One region of the Paenibacillus sp. FSL P4-0081 genome, then DNA from elsewhere that is predicted to be linked to it. Evidence: riboswitches for the same ligand, from Rfam matches in the RefSeq annotation. Region 1 holds a riboswitch; each other region holds the start of a gene.
The links. Region 1 has a riboswitch for thiamine pyrophosphate ahead of P40081_RS02360 (ABC transporter substrate-binding protein). Riboswitches for the same ligand answer to the same signal wherever they lie in the genome.
Positions count from the first base shown of each region.

Region 2: linked by a shared signal. The riboswitch ahead of thiC (phosphomethylpyrimidine synthase ThiC) and the one ahead of P40081_RS02360 (ABC transporter substrate-binding protein) in region 1 are both predicted to bind thiamine pyrophosphate.
Region 3: linked by a shared signal. The riboswitch ahead of P40081_RS10990 (thiamine phosphate synthase) and the one ahead of P40081_RS02360 (ABC transporter substrate-binding protein) in region 1 are both predicted to bind thiamine pyrophosphate.

Region 1 covers NZ_CP009280.1:530,351-534,513, reverse strand. Annotated here, with positions in the region: gene P40081_RS02365 (hypothetical protein) at 1-1,166, shown strand, start outside; TPP riboswitch at 1,239-1,349, shown strand; gene P40081_RS02360 (ABC transporter substrate-binding protein) at 1,481-2,566, shown strand; gene P40081_RS02355 (thiamine-binding protein) at 2,620-2,913, shown strand; gene P40081_RS02350 (ABC transporter permease) at 2,910-3,671, shown strand; gene P40081_RS02345 (ABC transporter ATP-binding protein) at 3,761-4,163, shown strand, end outside.
Region 2 covers NZ_CP009280.1:160,175-164,337, reverse strand. Annotated here, with positions in the region: gene P40081_RS36070 (class I SAM-dependent methyltransferase) at 1-71, opposite strand, end outside; gene thiC (phosphomethylpyrimidine synthase ThiC) at 236-1,930, opposite strand; TPP riboswitch at 2,100-2,206, opposite strand; gene trxB (thioredoxin-disulfide reductase) at 2,279-3,232, opposite strand; gene P40081_RS00795 (tetratricopeptide repeat protein) at 3,378-4,163, opposite strand, start outside.
Region 3 covers NZ_CP009280.1:2,612,367-2,616,529, forward strand. Annotated here, with positions in the region: gene P40081_RS10980 (NUDIX hydrolase) at 10-438, opposite strand; gene P40081_RS10985 (SDR family oxidoreductase) at 647-1,519, shown strand; TPP riboswitch at 1,714-1,816, shown strand; gene P40081_RS10990 (thiamine phosphate synthase) at 1,891-2,580, shown strand; gene thiS (sulfur carrier protein ThiS) at 2,587-2,790, shown strand; gene P40081_RS11000 (thiazole synthase) at 2,894-3,658, shown strand; gene thiH (2-iminoacetate synthase ThiH) at 3,690-4,163, shown strand, end outside.

The DNA.
Region 1 (4,163 bases):
GGGCAGCTATTGGAGCGGCGGCGGCCGCGATCCTTATGGCCGCAGGCCTGCTGGCGTTCTCCCCTGACGTCCAGGCAGGTCTAAAGCAAGCCCTTAGCTTCCTGCCCGGCTTCGGTACGGTTCTGGAGAGCAGCCCGGGCAGTCAGCTTTATGTTCTGGAGAAGCCCTACACTGCTTCCATAGGCAAGGGAAAGCTGACAGTCAATGCCGTACTTCTGCAGGAGAACAGCGGGACCATTACGCTGCGTGGACAGCAGACTCCCGTCATTACTGAATTTCAGGCAGACATTGGAGGGGACCGTTATACCTTTACTTCCAATATGCGGTCTTCTGCATCCGGAGACTGGTATGCAAGCTACAGTGCTGCACTTCCCGGAAATTTGGAGCTTGAAACCGCTGAACCGGTTACTCTGTATATCAATGCAGCAGCAGTCGGGCCACTGGTGCTTCAAGCACCGGTGACCGCCGATGATCTGCAGCATTTAGGCGCAAGCGATGTGCACCAGGATGTGCGGATTACGGCTTTTCCGGTTCGTCTGGATGACGGACTTGTCCGCGTTGAATTAGTTCCGGCCCTTTCAGATTCGTTCTCTGCCGTCCATTCTTATTCATTGGAGCCGCTGGTATCCTGGAATGGCCTGTATGTCGAGAATGCAGAGGGAGTCAAAGCAAAGGTTGAACCTCCTTCAACCATGGTCTACCCGTCGGAGTTCTCGTTCCGGGAATTGGCATCAGCTGAAGAACAGTCTTACAGGGTCGTCATCCCTTACATCGAAATAGCGGAACGAAAGGCACTCTCCCGGGAGGTCGTTCTGCCGCTGCCCGCCAGCGGGGAGAGTGCGCCCCTTCATATTACCGCTGAAATTGCCGGTTTCCCGGTAGAATTCACCCGCATTGAACGCAGCAGCGAAACGGCTGTCAGTGTAGATGTGGATGTGAAATTTGACCCGGGAGCGGCAAAGTCACTGACGCATTTCTTCATCCGCTATCCGGGTTCTGGGGACAAATATTCATACGGCTGGCAGGATACCGAGACATTCCCAAGAATCTTGAAGACTCTTCTTCTGGATGCAGAGCCCGGCGCGGATACGCTGCGTTTTAGAATGTCGGAGCCTCTATTCCTGCTCAAAGGCCCCTGGATTCTGCCGCTAAAGCTTGAAGATTAGGACGGGGAGACTGGACAACCGCAAGAGCGGCGTCTATAATACACCGTAAGAACATAGCAATACCCGTGAACTTCATAGAACCAGGGGTGCTGGAATTGGCCGGCTGAGATTGTATCCCACAAGATACTGACCCTTATACCTGATCTGGATAATGCCAGCGTAGGAATCTTCATTCAACCCCGAGCCCCTTCATGGGCCTGAAGTTGAACTCACCTTGCGCAAGTAACTGGCGTCCCGGTCTCCGGGGCGCTTTTTGGTATGGGTTACTCTGAATTTTGGAAGACTAGGGATTGCTGGAAGGAGAGAGAAGAGAAATGGGAGTCAAAAAAGTATTACCGCTGCTGCTCAGCTCTATGCTTGTGCTCGTGATGGCCGGATGCGGCAACGGGAACGTCAACCCGGGCAGCAATGCCGGAGGCAGCACACCTGCCGCCGGGAACAGCACCGCTGCACCTGAAGCAACCGCAGCCGCCAGTACCACCGACGCGCCTAAAGAATTGACCCCGGTTAAGATTGCGCTGGACTGGACGCCGAACACGAATCACACCGGCCTGTATACCGCCAAGGAGCTGGGATATTACGCGGAGGAAGGTCTTGACGTGGAGATCGTGCAGCCGGGTGCTGCCGGATCTGACACCATGGTTACTTCCGGTGAAGCCCAGTTTGGCATCAGTGCACAGGAGGCGCTCACCCTGGCCCGCCTGCAGGATGTGCCGCTCGTCTCCATCGCCGCTATCATTCAGCATAATACCTCCGGCTTTGCCGCTCCGAAGGACCGCAACATTAAGACGCCGAAAGACTTCGAAGGCAAAACCTACGGAGGCTGGGGCTCTCCAGCGGAAGAAGCAGCTATGAAAGCCATCATGGACCCCGATGGCGGAGACGTCTCCAAAGTGAAATTGGTGAATATCGGCGAAGCTGACTTCTTCACTGCGGTGAAACGCGATATCGACTTTGCCTGGATCTTCTACGCCTGGACCGGGATCGAAGCCGAGCTGCGCGGCGAGCCGCTGGATATGCTGTACCTGAAGGATTATGCGCCGCAGCTGGATTACTACACACCGGTGCTGACCACCAGTGAGAAGGAAATCGCCGAGCATCCGGAAGTGGTGAAGGCTTTCCTCAAAGCTACGTCGAAAGGTTACCAATACGCGATCGACCATCCGGAAGAAGCGGCCACGGTCCTGTCTGATGCCGTGCCTGATCTTGATCCCGAGCTGGTGCTGGCCAGCCAGAAATGGCTCAGCCCGAAATACAAGGACGATGCCGCCCGCTGGGGTGAGCAGAAGCTAGAAATCTGGCAGAATTATGCCGAGTGGATGTACGGCCTGAAGCTGCTGGACAAACCGCTCGATGCCGCAAGTACATTTACGAATGAATTTTTGCCGGAAGGCCCATAAACACCGGTTGGAATAGTAATGACACTAACTCACATGAGAGGAATGAATAATAAATGGCTAATACACTGCTTAGCATTCAGGTAATTCCCAAGGCTCCAAACAATGAGGATTCGATCCCTTACGTGGACACTGCGATTGAGGTAATTCAGAAGTCGGGGGTTAAACACCAGGTGAATCCGCTTGATACCACCATGGAAGGCGAGCTCACGGAGCTGCTGGAAGTTGTACGTCAGATGCATGAGGCACTGATTGCCTCCGGCAGCCCGAGCGTGATCTCCCAGATCAAGATCGCCCATAATCCCAGCGGCATCAGCATGGACAAGCTGACGGAGAAATACCGGCCGTGAGAAGCACCTGGAGACAAATCTGGCCGCCCCTTGTGGCGGTCATCTTTTTTCTGGGCGCATGGCAAATTGCGGTATCGGTGTTCCATATCCCGGCCTGGCAGCTGCCCAGCCCGTCCGATATCGCGCGTGAATCACGCGGCAATGCCTCCGGGATCTGGGCGCATACGGCCGCAACGCTGCGGCTGACCCTGATCGGCTTCCCGGTCGGCACCGGCATCGGCCTCATTGTGGCTCTGCTGCTCCATCTGCTGCCCTGGCTTAAGCGAGCGCTCTACCCGCTGCTGATCCTCAGCCAGAATGTGCCCTCCATTGCCCTTGGACCGCTGCTGATTATCTGGTTCGGCTTCGGCCTGCTGCCCAAAATCGTCCTGATCACCCTCGTCTGCTTCTTCCCGGTTGCCGTAGCGGCCATGGGCGGGCTGGCGCAAAGCGACAGGGTAATGTTGAACTATATGAAAATGGCCGGTGCAAGCAACTGGCAGATCTTCACCAAGCTGGAGCTACCCGGCTCCCTGCCCTCCCTGTTCTCAGGGCTCAAAATCTCCGCGACCTATGCCGTCATGGGCGCAGTGGTTGCCGAGTGGATTGGCGCGGACAAAGGGATCGGCTATTATATGCTGCTGCAGAAGGCCTCTTACCGCACGGACCGGATGTTCGTGGCCATTGTCATTATTGTGCTGCTGAGTCTGGTGCTGTTTGCACTGATTGCCTTGCTGGAGAAATGGCTCGTGCGCTGGAAACCGCGCAAGGAAGCTTAACACGCACAGGGTAACAATACACGCTATACTGAGCACGTTTGAGATAAAGCCTTAAGTACAAAAATTCTATATAGAAGGAGCTGACCGAAGTGTCTCCACTCACGAATACTGTACAGCTCAAGAAGGACGTCCCCGGCAGCAGCCTTGACGAGCCCAGAAGCGCACCGCCTGCACTTGAAGTCAGCAGCGTCTCCAAATCGTTCACGCACCGCCGCCGGGAGACGCCTGTGCTGGATCAGGTGTCGCTGACGGTAGAGCCGCAGGAATTCGTCTCGATTGTCGGTCCTTCCGGCTGCGGCAAAAGCACCCTGTTCCACATTATCGGCGGCCTGACGCTGCCGGACGCCGGAACCGTCAGCATGGACGGCATCCCGGTTACCGGGCAGCGCGGCAAGATCAGCTATATGCCGCAGCAGCCCGCGCTGTTCCCGTGGCGCAGCACACTGGACAATGTCCTGCTCGGCGCCGAGCTGCAGGGCGCGCCGCAAGCGG
Region 2 (4,163 bases), 370 kb from region 1:
CTATACCTATCATAGTATTCAGCCGCTTCATTGAAACGTTCGCTTTCCTTGAGCCAGTCTTTGTTCCTCATTCGATTCACTCCCTATACTTGGATAATGCTATTTACGCCAACGGTTGTGCATGGTTTCACATAATAGGGAGAAGAATCTTGTGCTATTCGCGCATAAGAAAAGCTGCCCTCACGCCTTTTACAGCATGGGACAGCAGGGAAATAGCTATAGGAGACTTGCCTTTTTACAGCGACCTGCTCAATCTGTAGGAATTACGGATATCATGCGAAATCCGCATGCTGCAGAATTTAGGACCGCACATAGAGCAGAAATGAGCTTGCTTCGCCCCCTCCGCAGGAAGCGTCTCATCATGATACTCCAGCGCCCTTTCCGGGTCCAGAGAGAGATGGAACTGGTCTCGCCAGCGAAACTCGAACCGTGCCTTGGACAGCGCATTATCCCTGTCCTGTGCACCCGGATGCCCCTTGGCGAGGTCTGCGGCATGTGCAGCGATCTTGTAGGTAATGACTCCCTCGCGCACGTCATTCTTGTTAGGCAGACCTAAATGCTCCTTGGGTGTAACGTAACACAGCATAGCCGTCCCGAGCCAGCCGATCATCGCCGCCCCGATGGCTGAAGTGATATGATCATAACCGGGTGCAATATCGGTAGTGAGCGGACCCAGGGTGTAAAAAGGGGCTTCCCGGCAAATCTCGAGCTGCTTGTCCATATTCTCCTTAATCTTGTGCATCGGCACATGCCCCGGGCCCTCAACCATTACCTGAACATCGTGCTTCCAGGCCAGCGCTGTCAGCTCTCCCAGTGTCTCCAGCTCAGCGAATTGAGCTTCGTCATTGGCATCTGCAATAGAACCCGGACGAAGTCCGTCCCCCAGAGAGAAGGCCACATCATACGTCTTCATAATCTCACATATAGCTTCGAAGTGTGTGTACAGAAAGTTCTCCTGCTGATGGGCAAGGCACCAAGCGGCCATAATCGAGCCGCCCCGTGATACGATTCCCGTCATTCTTCCGGCAGTCAGCGGAATATAGCGCTGTAGCACCCCGGCATGAATGGTAAAGTAATCGACCCCCTGCTCCGCCTGCTCAATCAGCGTGTCGCGATAGAGCTCCCAGGTTAAATCCTCGGCTATGCCGTTCACCTTTTCGAGCGCCTGGTATAAGGGCACCGTGCCGACAGGCACAGGAGAATTGCGTATAATCCATTCACGGGTGGTATGAATCTTGGAGCCGGTGGAGAGGTCCATGATGGTGTCGGCCCCCCAGCGGGTTGCCCACCGCATCTTCTCCACTTCCTCTTCAATAGAAGAAGACACCGCAGAATTTCCGATGTTCGCATTGATCTTAACCAGGAAGTTACGGCCAATAATCATCGGCTCGCTCTCGGGATGATTGATGTTTGCCGGAATAATGGCCCGTCCGGCGGCCACCTCATCCCTTACGAATTCCGGCCGGGTATTCTCGCGGATCGCGATATACTCCATTTCCGAAGTAATGATCCCTTGCCGCGCATAATGCAGCTGGGTAACATTGTTGCCCGCATGTGCCCGCAGGGGACTCCGCTGCAGCCCTGGATAAGCCTCTGCGGGCGGCCCGCCCCTGCGGATTCCATTATCCTGCGGCTGCACAGCTCTTCCGGTGTATTCCTCCGAATCGCCACGCTCCGCAATCCAGCATAAACGGTGCGGCGGCAGCCCCCTCCGAATGTCAGCCTCTTGCGCAGCATCGGTGTAAATTCCGCTTGTGTCATAGACACGCAGCGGTTCGTTCTCCTCTTCCCCGGCAACGCCCTCGGTTCTGCTGAGGCTGATCTCCCGCATCGGAACCTGAATATCCGGGCGCGAGCCCTCTACATACACTTTGCGGCTTGCAGGAAATCGGGAAAGGTCCACCTCTTCGTTCTTCATCATTTCTGGCATTCTAATCTCCTCCTCTTCGCTCTATGAGCCAATCAGATAAGATTTCACGCAGCAGACTGAGCCGAAGAATCATGTATAGCACAAGGCATCTGAATTCTTGCAAGTCAAAAAGCCGCTCCACCTGGAGCGGCTTTATCAAAGGAACAGCCCAATAAGACTGTATTCAAAAAAAGGTCCGACTCCACTTTCCTACGCTGGTATGATCCAGATCAGGTTCAAGGGTCCGGAAATTCACTTTTCCCGTCTCAGCCTATTCAGGCTCCCCTAGTGGGTATCTTATCTAATTAAATACATTCTACTGGTATAGGATTTTTTTGTAAACCCGTAAATAACAAGAACCTTCTCCGGTTATTTATCGAGCGATTCGCTCCAGTCATGCACCATCGTGCCTTCCAGGAACTTCTCGGCATCCATGGCGGCCATACAGCCGGTTCCGGCTGCCGATATGGCTTGACGGTAACGCGTATCCTGCACGTCGCCGCAAGCGAATACGCCGGGAATATTCGTCTCTGTGGTGCCCGGGTTAACCACTATATAGCCATTGGCATCGGTGTTAATCTGCCCGCCTAAGAAAGCGGTATTCGGTGTATGTCCGATAGCGACAAATACACCATCCGCTTCCACCAGCTCGGTAAGTCCCGTCTCATTGTTAAGGACGGTGATGCCCTTAACTCCGGTATCGCCGACGGTTACCTCAAGCGGCGTGCGGTTCAGTGCCCATGACACCTTGCTGTTGTCGCGTGCGCGGTCCTGCATGATCTTCGAAGCACGCAGCTCCGGACGGCGGTGCACCAGCGTTACGCTGGAAGCAAAGCGGGTCAGGAAGCTGGCTTCCTCCATCGCGGAATCGCCGCCGCCGACCACGACAATTTTTTTGTTACGGAAAAAGAATCCGTCACAGGTCGCACAGGTGCTGACCCCGCGTCCTACATTCTCCTGCTCGCCCGGGATACCCAGGTATCTGGCGGAGGCGCCGGTCGAAATAATGACCGACTCCGCTTCCAGTACACCCATTCCGTCTACAGTCACCTTGAACGGACGCTGTGAGAAGTCAACCGACTCCACCCAGCCATTCTTGAATTCAGCGCCGAAGCGTTCGGCCTGCTTACGCATGTTGTCCATCAGATCAGGACCCAGAATTCCTTCAGGGAAGCCTGGAAAGTTCTCCACTTCTGTCGTCGTTGTCAGCTGTCCTCCCGGCTGCAAGCCTTCAATTACGAGCGGGCTCAGGTTCGCGCGCGCCAGATAAATCGCGGCAGTCAGCCCGGCCGGGCCTGTTCCGATTACAATCGTTTTGTACATTACATTGGCCTCCTTACAAGTAGGTTTGTATTTACAAGTGGAAACGGCTTTATCGTCCTTTTATTAAGACGGTACCGTTTCAGCGAGAAATATAAGGATAAGTTATCGTGAGAAACGTATAGATTCTTATATTTGAAAAAAGGGTTCAAATATTGTTGGTGGACGGCGACAAGCCGTCCGTTCCCGGCAGCATGCCCTGGGTATCGCATTCACTGTCGATCCGCCGTGCATAGCGGCTTACCATGGAGACCGAGACGCCGTAACGCTGTGCCGCCTCGCGGAAGGTGACCGGACGCCCGTGCAGCCTGGCAGTCAGATACTCCAGTGCCGCACACCAGCCGCCGTCATTGCGGAATAACGGTACATCCGGATACAGGCTGCCGATGAACTGCTTCCAGATAAACTCTGCATCCTTCTTCTGCACAGCATCATATCTCCGGTCCATCATGGCCACCGTATGATCGATAATCCGCTGCCAGTCTTCCTTCCATTCAGCCGGGCCCTTGGGGCTGGAAGCCGCTTGCAACGGCTCTTCCTCAGGAGCTGCAGCTTCTTCCAGATTCTCTCCAATCAGCCGCTGCAGGCTGAACAGCGCCGCCTCCTGCAGCCGGTCCTCCTGGAGCGGCTGATGCTCCAGAACTCCGCGCAGTACCTCGGACATCTCCTCATCCTCAATCCAGCGCAGGGCTTCGGTCACCTGGAGCTTCGTGGAGGAATCGCCGTAGCGCAGCGCCCAGAAGAACGAGGCGCGCAGCAGCGGATTGTTCCGTACTTCTTCGGTGAACTTGCCTGTATTCCCCTTCCACTGCTTAAGCTGCTCCTGGAAAGGCAATTGGTAATTATAGCTGACAGCAGGCATAGGTCTGTCTTCTCCCCGGGCTTGCTGGAGCTGGGACAGGAAGAATGCCGGCACGGCCGACTCAGGGTCCAG
Region 3 (4,163 bases), 2.1 Mb from region 1:
GTTCATTACTTACCGTAACAACCCTTCCAGCTCAAAAATGCCGTGCTCCTGAAAGTCAGCGATAATCTGCGGCGGCAGCAGGGCGTTCATTTCGCTCACGGTGCACCAGCGGTAATCGGTATGCTCTTCCGAGAGCTGGATTTCGCCACGGGCTGCGCGGCATAAATAGGTGATAATCACTACCTGTCTAGCAGGGTCAGTGAGCAGGGTCACCGCATAAAGGATACGTTCTGTCGTAACCGCCAGTCCGGTTTCCTCAAGAATTTCTCTTTCCAGTGCAGCCTCCAGGCTTTCACCGAATTCGATTTTGCCTCCGGCACATTCCCAGCTTCCGGCACCTGCAGAATCGGCGGCAGCCCGCTTGACGATGAGGATTCTGCCCTGATACAGGATGACACCTTTGACGGCAACGATGATGCTTTTTGATTTTTTGGACATGAGGATAACTCTCCTTCTGCAGGCTCTAAAATGGAGCGGGAACGCGTTGGACTCAAGATTTTCTGTTTGGCCGGCTTCCCTATGTGGTAAGTAAAATAACGTAAAGCGATTTTTGCTAGGCAAGTATGATGCATAAACACCAGACTTTTAGCCAACCTAACATGATTAGTAAAAACAGTATAACGGTACAGCGAAAGGAGAATGGATTATGCCAGACACCAGCAAACAACCCGTCAAAACCCTGCCTCCGCAGGTACAGGACCAGCAGCCCGGAATTGAAAGCGAGATGAACCCGCTTCCGGAGTTTGAAACCTCAGCTTACAAGGCAGCAGGCAAGCTGCTGGGCAAGGCCGCACTCATTACCGGAGGGGACAGCGGAATCGGTCGTGCGGTTGCCGTTCATTTTGCCAAAGAAGGCGCAGATGTAGTGATATCCTATCTGAATGAGCATGAAGATGCGGAAGAAACCAAGCGCCAGGTGGAGCAGGAGGGGCGGAAGTGTATTCTGATCTCCGGTGATATCGGGGTTGAGGCCTTCTGTCAGGATCTGATTAATAAAACCATTGAGGGACTCGGCAAGCTGGACATCCTGATTAACAATGCGGCAGAGCAGCATCCGCAGGAGACCATTGAGGACATTACCGCCGAGCAGCTGGAGCGGACGTTCCGGACGAATATATTCTCCATGTTCTATCTGACCAAGGCAGCGATGCCCCATCTCAAAAAAGGCTCCACGATCATCAACACTACGTCTATCACGGCGTACCGCGGCAGCCCGCAGCTGCTGGACTATTCGTCCACCAAAGGAGCAATTCTCAGCTTCACCCGCTCCCTGTCGATGAATCTCGCAGACAAAGGCATCCGCGTGAACGCGGTAGCACCGGGACCGATCTGGACGCCGCTGATTCCGTCTACGTTTGACGCGAAGAAGGTCAGTGAATTCGGCGGCACCCAGCCGATGAAGCGTCCGGGACAGCCTGAAGAGCTGGCACCGGCTTATGTATATCTGGCCTCCGACGATTCCTCTTATGTGAGCGGTCAGGTCATGCATGTTAACGGCGGCGAGATCGTTAACGGCTGACCATTGGCACTGCTTTGTAAGCCGGATAAGTTTATACTGGTTTAAAGAATCAAACGTTCAACAGATGAAAAGTCAGCCGGAAGGCTGGCTTTTTTGCCGCTTAAACCCGCTGGACTTAATAATTGAATCTATTAAAGAATAGCTCTTACAGGAATAATATGCTAATATACAAACTGCAAGAACAATAGAATATGAACGATCACTAGGGGTGCCGCAAGGCTGAGACGGACATATCTGTTCGGACCCTTTGAACCTGATCTGGTTTATACCAGCGTAGGGAAGTGGAGAATGAATAATGCAGCGGGGGTAACGGATTACCCGGTATTCCTGCTTATATTCCGGACTGCTTCCTGATACAGGGGGCGGTCTTTTTGTATTTTCAGGAATGCCGTATAGAAGGGAAGGTGAAGGTGCTGAAAGAAATCCATTTGATCTCGGACGGGAGGCTGAATCCGGAGCAGTTTGCCGGACTGGCTGCTGCTGTACATACCATGGTGGATTATATCCATCTCCGGGAAAAAGCCCTGTCCGCACTTGAGCTTCTGGCTGCCGCAGAGCGGTTGCTGCAAGCGGGGGTTCCGCCCTCAAAGCTGGTTATTAATGACCGGATTGATGTGGCTCTGGCAGCAGGGGCAGCCGGCGTCCAATTGGCCTGGCACAGCCTGCCGCCTGCCAAGGCGAGCGGTATTGCCCCGGGCCTGCGGCTGGGCAGGTCGGTGCATTCCCCGGAGGAAGCGGCACGCGCCGGACAGCAGGGAGCGGACTTTTGTCTGTATGGACATGTATTTCCCACGGCCTGCAAGCCCGGACAGCGGGAACGGGGCCTGGAGCAGCTGGAAGTGGCTGTCCGCTCCAGCAGTATACCGCTGATTGCTATCGGAGGCATCACACCGGGCAATACCGGAATCGTTCTGTCGAAGGGGGCTGCCGGAATAGCCGTAATGTCCGGGATATGCGGAGCGACGGATCCTGCTGGCGCCGCTGAGGCTTACAGATCATCCGTTCAGGCTGCAGCATATGCTGAAGTCCTGAATGACCCCCATACCGGGCAAAGGAGGTGAACTGGAATGAATTTGACCGTTAACGGACGCAGAGGATGGTATGAAGAGAGCTGCCGGACGCTGGCTGATCTTCTGGCCCGGCCTGAGTGGACCGGGAAGCTGGTTATTGTGGAGCTGAATGGTGAGCTTGCCGGCAGAGAGGTTTATGAAGATACATTGCTGAATGAAGGTGACCGAGTTGAGCTGGTTCATTTTGTCGGCGGAGGCTAGGTAACTGGTAACTGTGCGTGCGGCAGATGCAAGAATGCCAATACGCCAATACGCCAATACGCAATTAAGATAAAGGCAACGACTTATCACAGGAGGCGATATGATGCAGGATCCTTTGATTATTGGAGGAGTTACTTTAACGAGCAGACTGTTCATCGGGACCGGAAAATACAGCCGCAATACTCTTATTCCCGAAGTGATCGCCCGCTCGGGTTCACAGGTCATTACGGTTGCCCTGCGCCGGGTAGATCCGGAGAGCAAGGACAATATTATCAGCCATATTCCTTCCCACATGACGCTGTTGCCCAATACCTCCGGTGCGCGCACCGCAGAGGAAGCGGTACGCATTGCCCGGCTGGCAAGGTCAGCGGGGCTGGGAGACTGGGTGAAGATTGAGGTTATCAATGATCAGAAATATCTGCTGCCTGATAATACCGAGACGATCCGAGCCACGGAAATCCTAGCTGCGGAGGGTTTCGTAGTTCTGCCCTACATGAGTCCTGATCTGTCAGCCGCACTCCGGCTGAAGGCGGCCGGAGCTGCAGCCGTCATGCCGCTGGGAGCGCCAATCGGCTCTAACCGCGGGCTGCAGACCAAGGAGCTGATCCGGATTCTGATATCAGAAACGGGTCTGCCCATCATCGTGGATGCCGGTATTGGCAGACCCTCCGAGGCTGCTGAGGCGATGGAAATGGGCGCAGCCGCTGTGCTGCTGAATACGGCAATTGCCACCGCCCGGGACCCGCAGCTGATGGCGGAGGCATTCCGCGAAGCGGTGTCGGCGGGGCGGAAGGCCTATCTGGCCGGGCTGGGGCCGGTGGAAGAGACAGCCGCAGCTTCTTCGCCGCTGACCGGATTTCTGGCATGACTGATGCTGTTTATGAAGAGGGGGGAAGGACATGAGCTTTTATGATAGGCTGACACGGCTGGACAAGCTTCCCTACGAGGGGGCATGGAAGCAGTATACTGCGCTTGATGTGAAGCGGGCGCTTCGTCTGGAGCGGCTGGACGAGGACGGGCTGATGGCTTTGCTGTCACCGGCAGCGGAGCCTTACCTCGAAGAGATGGCGCAGAAGGCGCATAGATTGACACGTACGCAATTCGGTCATGTGATGCAGCTGTTTACACCGATGTATCTGGCTGATTTCTGCGTCAACCATTGTACCTACTGCAGCTTTAGCTCTATCTATGATTTTCCGCGCAAAAAACTGACACTGGAGGAGGTCCGGCGGGAAGCGGAAACAATCGCAGCCACAGGGCTGCGCCACATTCTGATTCTGACCGGAGAATCCCGGAATGAAAGTCCGGTCAGTTATCTGAAAGACTGCGTGGAGGTGCTCCGCGGCTATTTCTCTTCAGTCAGCATTGAAGTG